DNA from 3 places in the Pseudomonas sp. NPDC079367 genome. Region 2 is predicted to be linked to each of the others. Evidence: predicted binding sites of a transcription regulator. Region 2 holds the regulator's gene; each other region holds the start of a gene.
The links. Region 2 encodes FliA, which starts transcription of late flagellar genes. Its sites were predicted from a motif close to CTAAAGTTTNNNNNNNNNNNGCCGNTAA; they were not measured.

Region 1 (4,126 bases), on a different contig from region 2:
GCGCCACCGGGCTACGTCGGCTATGAAGAGGGCGGTTATCTGACCGAGGCCGTGCGTCGCAAGCCGTACTCGGTGATCCTCATGGACGAAGTCGAGAAGGCGCATCCGGATGTGTTCAACATCCTGCTGCAGGTGCTTGAGGATGGACGCCTGACCGATAGCCACGGGCGTACGGTGGACTTCCGCAACACGGTCATCGTGATGACGTCCAACCTCGGATCGATGCAGATCCAGGAGCTGGTCGGTGATCGTGAAGCGCAGCGTGCGGCAGTAATGGACGCGCTGACGTCGCACTTCCGGCCAGAGTTCATCAATCGCGTGGACGAAGTGGTGATCTTCGAGCCGCTGGCGCGCGATCAGATTGCCGGGATTACCGAGATCCAGTTGGGTCGTCTGCGCAGTCGTCTGGCCGAGCGCGAGCTGAAGCTGGAGCTGAGTCCGGAAGCGATGGACAAGCTCATTGCCGTCGGTTACGACCCGGTCTATGGCGCACGGCCGTTGAAGCGTGCGATTCAGCGCTGGATCGAAAACCCGCTGGCGCAGTTGATCCTGTCGGGTCATTTCATGCCGGGCGACACCGCCACCGGCAAGGTCGAGAACGACGAAATCGTTTTTGGCTAAGCCTCAGCGGCAATGAAACCGGGAAGGCCTCGCATTGCGAGGCCTTTTTTTCGCCAGGCTGTTGAACTCAAAGGAAAAGGCTTGTAAAGTGCGCCCCGCAGTCAGTCACCGACAGCGTTTCAATCCACTGGGTTGAAAACTGAAATAAGTTGCAAATCATTAACTTGAAAGCAATTTAGGGGGTTGACAGAGGTGTTCTAGGTTGTAGAATAGCGCGCCTCAGACACACGAACGCAGCGATGCGAAACGGTGTCGAGAAGCTTCAGGTTTCACTGTTGTAAATTGAAATATGTAGTTCCGTGATAGCTCAGTCGGTAGAGCAAATGACTGTTAATCATTGGGTCCCAGGTTCGAGTCCTGGTCACGGAGCCAATTTCAAACCGGGGTATAGCGCAGTCCGGTAGCGCGCCTGCTTTGGGAGCAGGATGTCAGGAGTTCGAATCCCCTTACCCCGACCATATTGAAAATCCTCGTATCGAAAGATACGGGGATTTTTTTTGCCCGGCGAAAGCCGAATCTCTTCAAGTCGTCATACAACTGGCCGATAGCCCGCTAACACGAGGGGACTGCCAACACTTCACCCCTTGATCTAGCCATTACAAGAATAAGGGCGTTCGTCATGTTGCTTCGTCAGTTGAATATTGCACCTCGGGCTGCCCTCGGATTTGCCTTGATCGCGGTGTTGGTGGCCTTGCTCGGGGTTTTTGCGCTGGGGCAGATGTCGAGCATTCGCGACAGCGAGGTGGCGGTGGAGAACCGCTGGTTGCCGAGCATTCGTGGCGGCGACGAGATTCGTGAACTGATGCTGCGCATCCGAACCATCTCCCTGCGCATGGCGCTCGATCAGGATCCGGCCAACATCGCCACCTATCGCGGCCAGATGGACACCCGCGACAAGGAGCTGAGCGAGAAGATCGCCGCCTACGACAAACTGGTCGACACTGCCGAAGGCCAGCAACTTTATGACCAGTTCAAGAAAACCTTCGCCGCCTATCGCACCGGTATTGCCCAGTCATTTACCCTCGCCGAGCAAGGCAAACGTGACGAGCTGACCAAATTGCTGCTCGTCGACATGAAGACCGTGGTCGACGGCTCCGGCAAACAACTCAACGATCTCGCCGATCTATTCGCCCGCCAGGTCGCCGCCGAAAGCGAGAAGTCCGCTGCGCATTATGAAACCTCGCGAACCATCGTCAGCCTGTTCATTGGTTTGGCTGCGCTGGCCACGGTGGCCCTGGCGATGTTGCTCACGCGCAGTATCGTGCGGCCGCTGAGCAGCGCCGTAAGCGCCGCAGAAAGCGTGGCTCAGGGTGATCTCACCCGACCGATCGAAAGCCATGGCAACGACGAAGTCAGCCGCTTGCTCAAGGCCCTTGCGACGATGCAGCAGAACCTGCGGGAAACGCTGCAAGGCATCAGCGGCTCGGCGACGCAACTGGCCACCGCCGCTGACGAGTTGAGCGCTGTCACCGTCGACAGCACCCGGGGCTTGCAAGAGCAGAACAACGAAATCGAGCAAGCCGCCACTGCAGTCAACCAGATGACCGCTGCGGTGGAGGAGGTCGCGCGCAACGCGGTGTCGACGTCCGATGCCACGCGTCAATCCAGTCAGTCGGCTCAGTTGGGCCAGGAGCGTGTCAGCGAAACCGCCAGCGCTATCAATGCGCTGGCCAGTGATGTGCAGAACACTGAGGAACTGGTGCAGTCGCTGGCCAATCAGTCACAGGACATCGGCAAAGTGCTCGATGTAATCCGCGCCATCGCCGAGCAGACCAACCTGCTGGCGCTCAATGCCGCCATCGAAGCGGCTCGCGCAGGTGAAAGCGGGCGTGGCTTTGCGGTGGTGGCTGACGAGGTACGTGCACTCGCGTATCGCACTCAGCAATCGACTCAGGAAATCGAGCAGATGGTGCAGGGCATGCGCAGCGGTTCGAGTCTGGCGCTGGAGTCAATGCAGGCCAGCGCTTCCCGTGCAGCAAGCACTTTAGCCTTGGCTGAGCGGGCGGGTGAGGCATTGGTGACGATCACGGCGTCGGTGCACGAGATTCACGAGCGCAACCTGGTGATCGCCAGTGCGGCTGAGGAACAAGCGCAAGTAGCGCGGGAAGTGGATCGCAACCTGGTGAATATTCGCGACCTGTCGGTGCGTTCCGCTGCTGGCGCTGATCAGACAAGCGCATCAAGCCATGAGCTGTCGCAACTGGCCAATGCCCTGCAGGGCATGGTGCGACGCTTCCAGCTCTGATCCACAACCTATGAAAAGCCCCGCTCGCTGCAGGGCTCGGAATAAAGATCAGAGGTGGGAGCGAGCCTGCTCGCGAATGCGCTGGATCTGCGAGCAGCATGTTGCCTGCCCCACCGCCATCGCTGGCAAGCCAGCTCCCACGGATGTTGGCCTTAGTGCAGCTTCAAACGCGGCTCGGTGCCACGGCCAATCTTGCTCCCCAGCATCAGCATCGCCGTGCGGAACGGCCCGTACAGCGCCATCTGGTGCATGCGGTACAGCGACACATAGAACATCCGCGCCAGCCAGCCTTCGAGCATCACGCTACCGGTCAGGTTACCCATCAAGTTACCCACGGCAGAAAAACGCGACAGCGAAATCAGCGAGCCGTAATCGGTGTATTTGTACTCCGGCAGGGTCTTGCCTTCGATGCGCAGTTTCAGCGACTTGGCCAGCAGCGAAGCCTGCTGATGTGCCGCTTGTGCCCTCGGCGGTACGTTGCGATCGGTGCCCGGTTGCGGACAGGCCGCGCAGTCACCGAAGGCAAAGATGTTTTCATCACGTGTGGTTTGCAGGGTTGGCAGCACTTGCAGCTGATTGATGCGGTTGGTTTCCAGACCGTCAATGTCCTTCAGGAAACCCGGCGCGCGAATACCGGCCGCCCAGACTTTCAGGCTGGCCTTGATCTCGCTGCCGTCGGCGGTGATCAGGCTGTCGGCGGTGACCTCGCTAACCGACGCATTGGTCATCACGTTGACCCCGAGCTTTTCCAGCGTCTTGTGCACCGGCCCGCTGATGCGCTCCGGCAGGGCGGGCAGTACCCGTGGGCCGGCTTCAATCAAAGTGATGTGCATGTTTTCCGGTTTGATCCGGTCCAGACCATATGCCGCCAGTTCATGCGCCGCGTTATGAAGTTCTGCCGCCAGTTCAACGCCTGTGGCGCCGGCGCCGACGATGGCCACGCTGATCTGCTCGACCACATCGGTCTGCCCGGCATGGGCGCGCAGATAGTGATTGAGCAATTGCTGATGGAAGCGCTCGGCCTGTTTGCGCGTATCGAGGAACAGGCAATGCTGCGCCGCGCCCTGGGTGCCGAAATCGTTGGTGGTGCTGCCGACGCTGATCACCAGCGAGTCATAAGCCACTTCACGCGCCGGCACCAGCTCGACGCCGTTTTCGTCGTAGGTTGCGGCCAGCTGGATTTTCTTCTGCGCGCGATCGAGCCCGCTCATGCGCCCGAGCTGGAACTCGAAGTGGTTCCATTTCGCCTGGGCGACATAG
Region 2 (4,126 bases):
AAAAATTATCTGGTCCTGGCAACCACCAGCCAGAAACAGGTTCTAACCGCCGCTTATCATAGTTACAAGCGTTGCGGGCTAGCCGGCTGCATCCTGACTAAACTGGATGAGACGGCCAGTCTCGGCGAAGTGTTGAGCCTGGCGATCAGTCATGAATTGCCGGTCGCGTACCTGACCGATGGCCCACGGATTCCGGATGATCTGCATCTGCCGCGCCGTCATCAACTGGTCAGCCGCGCCGTCAGCGTGCAAATGCAGGAAGAACCCAGCGAAGAAGCCATGGCTGACATGTTCGCTGATATCTATCACAGCCCGACCAAGCAGGTTGGCTGAGGTATTCATGAACAGTTTTTGTACCTACATCGATGGTCTGCCACGCATTGTTCCCATCGGGAACGCGCAGCCAGTAATGTGGCCTCCGTCTATGCAAGACAAGGTAAAGAAATAACATGGGCAGCATGCATCCCGTACAGGTGATCGCGGTGACCGGCGGCAAAGGTGGCGTCGGCAAGACTAACGTGTCAGTGAACTTGTCGCTGGCGCTGGCAGAGCTTGGCCGTCGGGTCATGCTGCTGGACGCCGACCTCGGTCTGGCGAACGTCGACGTTCTGCTGGGGCTGACCCCCAAACGCACGCTGGCCGACGTGATCGAAGGCCGCTGCGAACTGCGCGACGTGCTGTTGCAGGGCCCGGGCGGGATTCGCATCGTGCCGGCGGCCTCCGGCACGCAGAGCATGGTGCACCTGAGCCCGGCGCAACACGCCGGCCTGATCCAGGCGTTCAGTGACATCGGCGACAATCTCGACGTGCTGGTGATCGACACCGCTGCGGGTATTGGTGACTCGGTAGTCAGTTTCGTGCGCGCAGCGCAAGAGGTGTTGCTGGTGGTCTGCGACGAGCCAACTTCGATCACCGACGCTTACGCGCTGATCAAGTTGCTCAACCGCGACTACGGCATGAACCGCTTCCGCGTGCTGGCCAACATGGCACAGAGCCCGCAGGAAGGGCGCAACCTGTTCGCCAAGTTGACCAAGGTCACGGATCGTTTTCTCGACGTCGCTCTACAATACGTCGGCGCCGTGCCATACGACGAAAGCGTGCGCAAAGCGGTGCAGAAGCAGCGCGCCGTCTACGAAGCCTTTCCCCGTTCCAAGTGCGCGCTGGCCTTCAAGGCTATCGCCCAGAAGGTCGACACCTGGCCGCTGCCGGCGAACCCGCGCGGTCATCTGGAATTTTTCGTCGAGCGTCTCGTGCAGCAAACCGCAGGGCCTGTGATATGACCGCCAGTGGCATGAATCTTTACAAAAAGTCGGCGCGTGACGCGCAATACGAATTGATCGAGCGTTACGCGCCACTGGTCAAGCGCATTGCCTATCACTTGCTGGCACGCCTGCCGGCCAGTGTGCAGGTCGAGGACCTGATCCAGGCTGGGATGATCGGTCTGCTCGAAGTCTCGACCAAATACGACGCCAGCAAAGGCGCCAGTTTCGAAACGTACGCGGGCATTCGAATCCGCGGCGCGATGCTCGACGAAGTGCGCAAAGGGGACTGGGCGCCACGCTCGGTTCACCGTAATACCAGGATGGTCAGCGACGCGATTCGCTCGATTGAAGCTAAAACCGGTCGTGACGCTAAAGATCACGAGGTTGCGGCCGAACTCCAATTGAGTCTCGACGATTACTACGGGATTCTGAATGACACCCTGGGCAGTCGCTTGTTCAGTTTCGACGACCTGTTGCAGGACGGCGAACACGAAGGGCTGCACGAGGATGGCGCCAGTGCTCATATGGAGCCGTCACGCGATCTGGAAGATGAACGCTTCCAGGCGGCGCTGGCGGACGCGATTGCCAATTTGCCGGAGCGTGAGCGACTGGTGTTGGCGCTGTACTACGACGAAGAGCTGAACCTCAAGGAAATCGGTGAAGTCCTTGGCGTCAGTGAATCGCGGGTCAGCCAGTTACACAGCCAGTGCGCGGCCCGTTTGCGGGGGCGTTTGGGGGAGTGGCGAGCGCGCTGAAGGCAGTGTGGGGACACTGCGAAACGAGGCTGGTGCGGTGATGAACGGCGCCGGTCTCGATCCGTTGTGCTCCAGACAAACTTCGAGTGCTATGCCGATTGATTGAAGTGGCGTGTCCAGGTGCTGGGCGCGTTTAAGACTGCTTGGAGGTCGAATTGAACAAAGACATGAAAATCCTCATCGTTGATGACTTCTCAACGATGCGGCGGATCATCAAGAACCTGCTGCGCGATCTTGGGTTCACCAACACCGTCGAGGCCGACGATGGCACCACTGCCATTCCGGTGCTCAACAGCGGCAGCATCGACTTTCTGGTAACGGACTGGAACATGCCGGGCATGACCGGTATCGACCTGCTGCGTCACGTGCGCGCCGATGAAAAACTCAAGCACCTCCCGGTGTTGATGGTGACTGCTGAAGCCAAGCGCGAGCAGATCATCGAGGCCGCTCAGGCCGGTGTGAACGGTTACGTAGTCAAACCTTTCACGGCTCAAGCGTTGAAAGACAAAATCGAGAAGATTTTCGAACGCATCGGCTGATGAATGCGCGGGGGAGCTATGGAGCATAACGAATCATCACAGGGCGATTTCGAATCGACCCTGAAAAAACACGCGGTCGAACTGGTCGAGAGCCTTGAAAAAGGCAAGTTCGGCGACGCGGTGCAACTGATCCATGAGCTCAATCAGACCCGTGACCGCGGCCTGTATCAGGAAGTGGGCAAGCTCACACGTGAACTGCACAGTGCGATCGTCAATTTCCAGATCGATCCGCACATGCCGCAGGCCGAGGAAGTGTCGCAAATCACCGACGCCACCGAACGCCTGGGCTATGTGGTCAAGCTGACGGAAGCCGCGGCCAACCGCACCATGGATCTGGTGGAAAGCGCCACGCCGGTGGTCAACAGTCTGGCTGATGAAGCGCAGACCTTGAGCGCCGATTGGGGCCGCTTCATGCGTCGCGAGGTCGGGGCTGAAGAGTTCCGCGAACTGGCGCGCCGGGTCGACGGTTTTCTGTCACGCAGCAGCACGGACAACCGTGCGGTGTCGAGCAACCTCAACGACATCCTGCTGGCTCAGGATTATCAGGACCTCACAGGTCAAGTGATCAAGCGCGTGACCCAACTGGTCACCGAAGTCGAAAGCAATCTGCTCAAACTCGTGCTCATGGCCAGTCAGGTCGACCGCTTTGCGGGCATCGAACATGACCGCGCCGCAATGCTTGCTGAAAAAGATCCACAAAAACATCTCTCGCAGGGTGAAGGTCCGCAGATTCATGCCGATAAACGAGAAGACGTTGTGTCCGGTCAGGACGATGTGGACGATTTGCTATCCAGCCTTGGATTTTGAAGTTTAGGTTTTTAGACCTGTTAGGAGCACCCCATTAATGAGCTTCGGCGCCGATGAAGAGATCCTTCAGGATTTCCTGGTTGAGGCCGGCGAGATTCTTGAGCAACTGTCCGAACAACTGGTCGAGCTGGAAAGCCGCCCGGATGATGCAGATCTGCTCAATGCAATTTTTCGCGGTTTCCACACTGTAAAAGGGGGCGCCGGCTTCCTTCAGCTCAATGAGCTGGTGGAGTGCTGTCACATCGCCGAAAACGTGTTCGACATCCTGCGCAAGGGTGAGCGTCGCGTTGATGCAGAACTGATGGACGTTGTGCTCGAAGCGCTGGACGCGGTGAACAGCATGTTCAGCGAAGTCCGCGAACGTGCACCGATCACTGCCGCCACGCCGGAGCTGCTGGCCGCGCTGGCGCGTCTGGCCGAGCCGCAATCGGCTGACGAGGCCGTGGCCGCACCGGTGGAAGTGGTCGAAGAGCCGGTCGCCGAAAGCGCGTCGGAGGACATCACCGATAACGAATTCGAACAACTGCTGGACTCGCTCAATGCCGTCAAGGCCCAGGCCGAGGCTCCGGCCGCTGCTGTGGCGCCCGCGCCGGTTGCCGACACGGCGGCCAGCGATGAAATTACCGACGCCGAATTTGAATCGCTGCTCGATCAACTGCACGGCAAGGGCCAGTTTGCGGTGGATGCGGTCGCTGCGGCGGCACCAGCAGCGCCGGCCGCGCCTGCTGCAGGCGACAGCTCGGACATCACCGACGACGAATTC
Region 3 (4,126 bases), on a different contig from region 2:
GATCACCTCGAGAATCTGGCCGATGTTCACCGTGTTGCTGTTCAGCGTTTCGATGTTGCCGCAGGAGTCGCTGATCTTTGCCGACAGCTGTTGCATGGCGTGGATGGTTTTATCCACCACTTGCTGGCCGTCGACCGCGAGGCTGCGCGCATCGCTGGAATGCTGCGAGGCGAGGGCAGCGTTCTGGGCGATTTCCTGGGCGGCGGCGCCGAGCTGATTGATCGCCGCGGCGACGCTGTTGGTGCGGCTGGCCTGCTGGTCGGAGTTGTACATCGACGAGTTCGAGGCAGCGACCACACGCAGGGCGACCTCGTTGACCTGGCCGGTGGCCGACGACACTTCGCGGATCGAAGTGTGAATGCGTTCGACGAAGCGGTTGAACGACGTGCCCAGTGCGCCGAATTCATCGTTGCCATGAATCACCAGACGCTTGGTCAGGTCGCCTTCGCCTTCAGCGATGTCATGCATTGCACGGCCCATGGTCAGCAGCGGCTGCATCAACACACGAATGAGCATGCCGAGCAGGCCGATGATGATCAGCACGGCGATGACCATGGCGATCAGTGCCGAGGTGCGGAATTCGCTGAGCATCGAGAACGCGGTGTCTTTGTCGAGCACCAGCGCCACGTACCAGTCAGCCGACGGCACGCCGTTGACGTGGGTGAAGGAAATCAACTGGGTATTGCCGTCAAACTCGACTTCTTTCAGGCCCGGGCTGACGTGTGGGGCGCCGTTTGGATAAGCCTCGGCGAGGGTCTTGAGCACCAGTTTGCTGTCCGGGTGGATGAGGATCTTGCCTTCGGCGCTGACGATGAATGCGTGCCCGTGGCCGCCGAAGTTCAGCGAGTTGATGATCGCGCTGACGCTGCTCAAATCAATGTCGGCCCCGGCCACGCCGAGCATCTGGCCCTGACGCTGTACCGGGGTGGCGACGGTGATCACCAGTTTGCCTGACGAAGCGGCGATGTACGGTTCGGTGACGATGGTCTGTTGTGCGCTGTTGGCCGCTTTGTACCAGCCACGCGCGCGTGGGTCGTAGTCCGGCGCGCGGTTGCCCGCTGGCACCGAGAACATCACGCCGTCAGCGCCACCGAAGTAGCTGAGCTGGAAATTGCCGGTGTACGCAGGCAGGTCAATGATGCGCTTGAGGCTGGCGGGCGCATTGCCGTCGACGGCGACCTGCTGCGACAGCGATTGCAGCAGTTGGATACGGCTTTCCAGCCAGGTCTGGATGTTGCTGGTGGTCAGGCTGCCCAGCTCCTGCATGGTCGCTTCGGTGCTGCTGCTCAAGGCCTGACGCTGGCGATAGTCGTTGAAAAAGATGAAACAGGCGAACGCAACGGCCACCACAAGGGCGGCAGCCAACAGGATTTTGTGGCTGAATTTCATGTTTCTGGTCATCGAGTGAACTACCGCGAATGGGCTGGTCAGGAAAGGGCGGCAATTTGCCATATTCGGCAGCGTTGCGCTGCTCTTATTTCGACCGCGCCGCGCCAAAGATTAGGCGCGTGTGCGCAAAGTCGACGAAATGCTCGACGGCTTCACAAAGTTTTTGATTTATCGGCAAAAGCCAGACGGGCGGGCTGATAAATAGGCGTTCGCTCACGGAACCAGATGACACTTTGCTCTTCTAAGCTTCTGGTTGGCACCATGCCATCCCCCCTCGTTTCAGGAGTTTCACCATGTCGCTGCGATCTATCGCCCTGCTGTCGTTTTGCGTGCTGTTGGCCGCATGCAGCAAGGTCAATCAGGAAAACTACTCGAAGCTCTCGGCCGGCATGGCCAAGTCCGAAGTGGAAACCCTTCTCGGCAAGCCCACCGATTGCTCGGGCGCGCTCGGTATGTCCAGCTGCACCTGGGGCGACAAGAACAGCTTTATCAGCGTGCAGTACGCCGGTGACAAAGTGCTGATGTTTTCCGGCCAAGGCCTGAAGTAAACCGGGGCTTCGCGCCCACGGAGAAAAAAATGAAGCGGTTATTGCTGATCCTTTTTGCTGGCCTGGTACTGGCTGGCTGCGCCACTTCCGGCGTCGACCCGTTGGCGCCGAAGACCGTCGACAGCGTCAATCTCAAGCGTTATCAAGGCACCTGGTATGAACTGGCACGCTTGCCGATGTACTTCCAGCGCCACTGCGCGCAATCCGAAGCCCACTACAGCCTCAAGCCTGACGGCAACATCGGTGTGCTCAACCGTTGCCTGACCCCGCAGTGGCAGTGGGAAGAAGCCAAAGGCACGGCTTATCCACAGGTGCCGGGCAAGACCGACAAACTCTGGGTCGAATTCGATAACTGGTTCTCGCGCCTGGTGCCGGGCGTGGCGAAGGGCGAGTACTGGGTGTTGTACGTCAGCGACGATTACAAGACCGCCATCGTCGGCGATCCGAGTCGCAAGTACCTGTGGCTGCTGTCACGCACGCCGACCGTCAACGGCGTAGTGCGCGAAGAGCTGCTGAGCAAGGCGCGGCAGCAGGGTTACGACACCACACGCCTGATCTGGCGCGCGTCGGATCGGCAGATGGCGAAGACTTCGAATTAAGCTTCGATACACATCAAATGTGGGAGCGGGCTTGCTCGCGAAGAGGGTGTATCAGTCGAGATGAATATTGACTGATGCACCGCTTTCGCGAGCAAGCCCGCTCCCACAGTCGTTTTGGGTCAGCCTAAAAGATCGCGCAAAACCTGGGTGAAGGCTCGGGCGCTATCCTCTTCGCCGGCATGCCGGCCATCGCGCACCACCCACTGGCCATTGACCAGCACATCACGCACTTGCCGATCGCCACCGGCGAACAGCCAGCGATTCAGAATCCCGTCCCCCGAAGCCGTCGCCAGATACGGATCGTTGCCGTCAAGCACGATCCAGTCCGCGCGCTTGCCGATTTCCAACGCACCAATCGGCTGCCCCAGCGCCTGCGCGCCGCCGTCCAGCGCCGCGTCATACAGGGTGCGACCGACCATCGGTTGCTGCGCGCCATACAAGCGATTGCGCCGCTGATCGCGCAGGCGCTGGCCATATTCCAGCCAGCGCAACTCTTCCACCACGCTCAGCGAGACATGGCTGTCGGAGCCAATACCCATGCGCCCGCCCTGGGCGAGAAAATCCACCGCCGGGAAAATCCCGTCGCCAAGATTCGCCTCAGTGGTCAGACACAACCCGGCGATTGCGCGACTGTCGGCCATCAGCGTGACCTCTTCGGAATTGGCGTGCGTCGCATGGACCAGGCACCAACGCTGATCGACTTCGATGTTCTCGTACAGCCATTGCAACGGACGACGACCGCTCCAGCTCAGGCAGTCGTCGACTTCCTTTTGCTGTTCGGCGATGTGGATATGCACCGGGCAGTGTTTGTCACTGGCCGCCAACACCTCGCTGATCTGCTGCGGGGTGACTGCGCGAAGCGAATGGAAACACAGACCCAGCGACTGCGCTTTTTGCTGCGCCAGTAACGGCTGCAAACGCGCTTGCAGATTCAGATAGTTTTCAGTGCTGTTGATAAAGCGACGCTGGCCATCGTTTGGCATCTGGCCACCGAAACCGGAATGGCTGTAGAGCACCGGCAGCAGGGTCAGACCAATGCCGCTTTCGCTGGCGGCCTGGCTGATGCGCACCGCCAGCTCGGCCGGATCGGCGTAAGGCTGGCCGTTGCTGTCGTGGTGCACGTAGTGAAATTCGGCGACCGAGGTGTAACCGGCCTTGAGCATTTCGATGTACAGCTGACGGGCAATGATGCCGAGCTGGTCGGGGCTGATTTTTCCGACGAGGCGATACATCAGATCGCGCCAGGTCCAGAAACTGTCGTTGGGGTTGCCGGCCACCTCGGCCAATCCAGCCATGGCGCGTTGGAAGGCGTGGGAGTGCAGATTCGGCATCCCAGGCAGCAACGGCCCGCAGAGCCGTTCGGCGCCGTCTGCAGTGGAATCGGCCTGGATTCGAGTCAACAGGCCGTCGGCACTGACGTCGAGACGTACATTGTTGGCCCATCCATCAGGCAGCAGCGCGCGTTCGGCAAAGAAGGCGGACATCGTTCGGCACCCCATCGTGTGTAATTTGTATATACATATACAGACGTTTGCCTGCCCGGTAAACTCCGGCAAGCTAGTCACTTTCATCCAATGAACAGGGATCAAC

Region 1: ACIGDJ_RS20720 (methyl-accepting chemotaxis protein) is a predicted target of FliA. The motif match lies at 1,142-1,169, and genes of this name have one in related genera.
Region 3: ACIGDJ_RS10265 (methyl-accepting chemotaxis protein) is a predicted target of FliA. The motif match lies at 1,477-1,504, and genes of this name have one in related genera.

Annotation. Positions count from the first base shown of each region.
Region 1 is NZ_JBITTW010000031.1:20,379-24,504, forward strand. It holds gene clpB (ATP-dependent chaperone ClpB) at 1-621, shown strand, start outside; tRNA gene ACIGDJ_RS20710 (tRNA-Asn) at 918-993, shown strand; tRNA gene ACIGDJ_RS20715 (tRNA-Pro) at 1,003-1,079, shown strand; gene ACIGDJ_RS20720 (methyl-accepting chemotaxis protein) at 1,241-2,866, shown strand; gene ACIGDJ_RS20725 (NAD(P)/FAD-dependent oxidoreductase) at 3,019-4,126, opposite strand, start outside.
Region 2 is NZ_JBITTW010000027.1:44,816-48,941, forward strand. It holds gene flhF (flagellar biosynthesis protein FlhF) at 1-333, shown strand, start outside; gene fleN (flagellar synthesis regulator FleN) at 450-1,280, shown strand; gene fliA (RNA polymerase sigma factor FliA) at 1,277-2,017, shown strand; gene ACIGDJ_RS19425 (chemotaxis response regulator CheY) at 2,185-2,556, shown strand; gene ACIGDJ_RS19430 (protein phosphatase CheZ) at 2,575-3,363, shown strand; gene ACIGDJ_RS19435 (chemotaxis protein CheA) at 3,401-4,126, shown strand, end outside.
Region 3 is NZ_JBITTW010000007.1:120,835-124,960, reverse strand. It holds gene ACIGDJ_RS10265 (methyl-accepting chemotaxis protein) at 1-1,401, opposite strand, end outside; gene ACIGDJ_RS10260 (hypothetical protein) at 1,683-1,937, shown strand; gene ACIGDJ_RS10255 (lipocalin family protein) at 1,967-2,536, shown strand; gene ACIGDJ_RS10250 (formimidoylglutamate deiminase) at 2,656-4,020, opposite strand.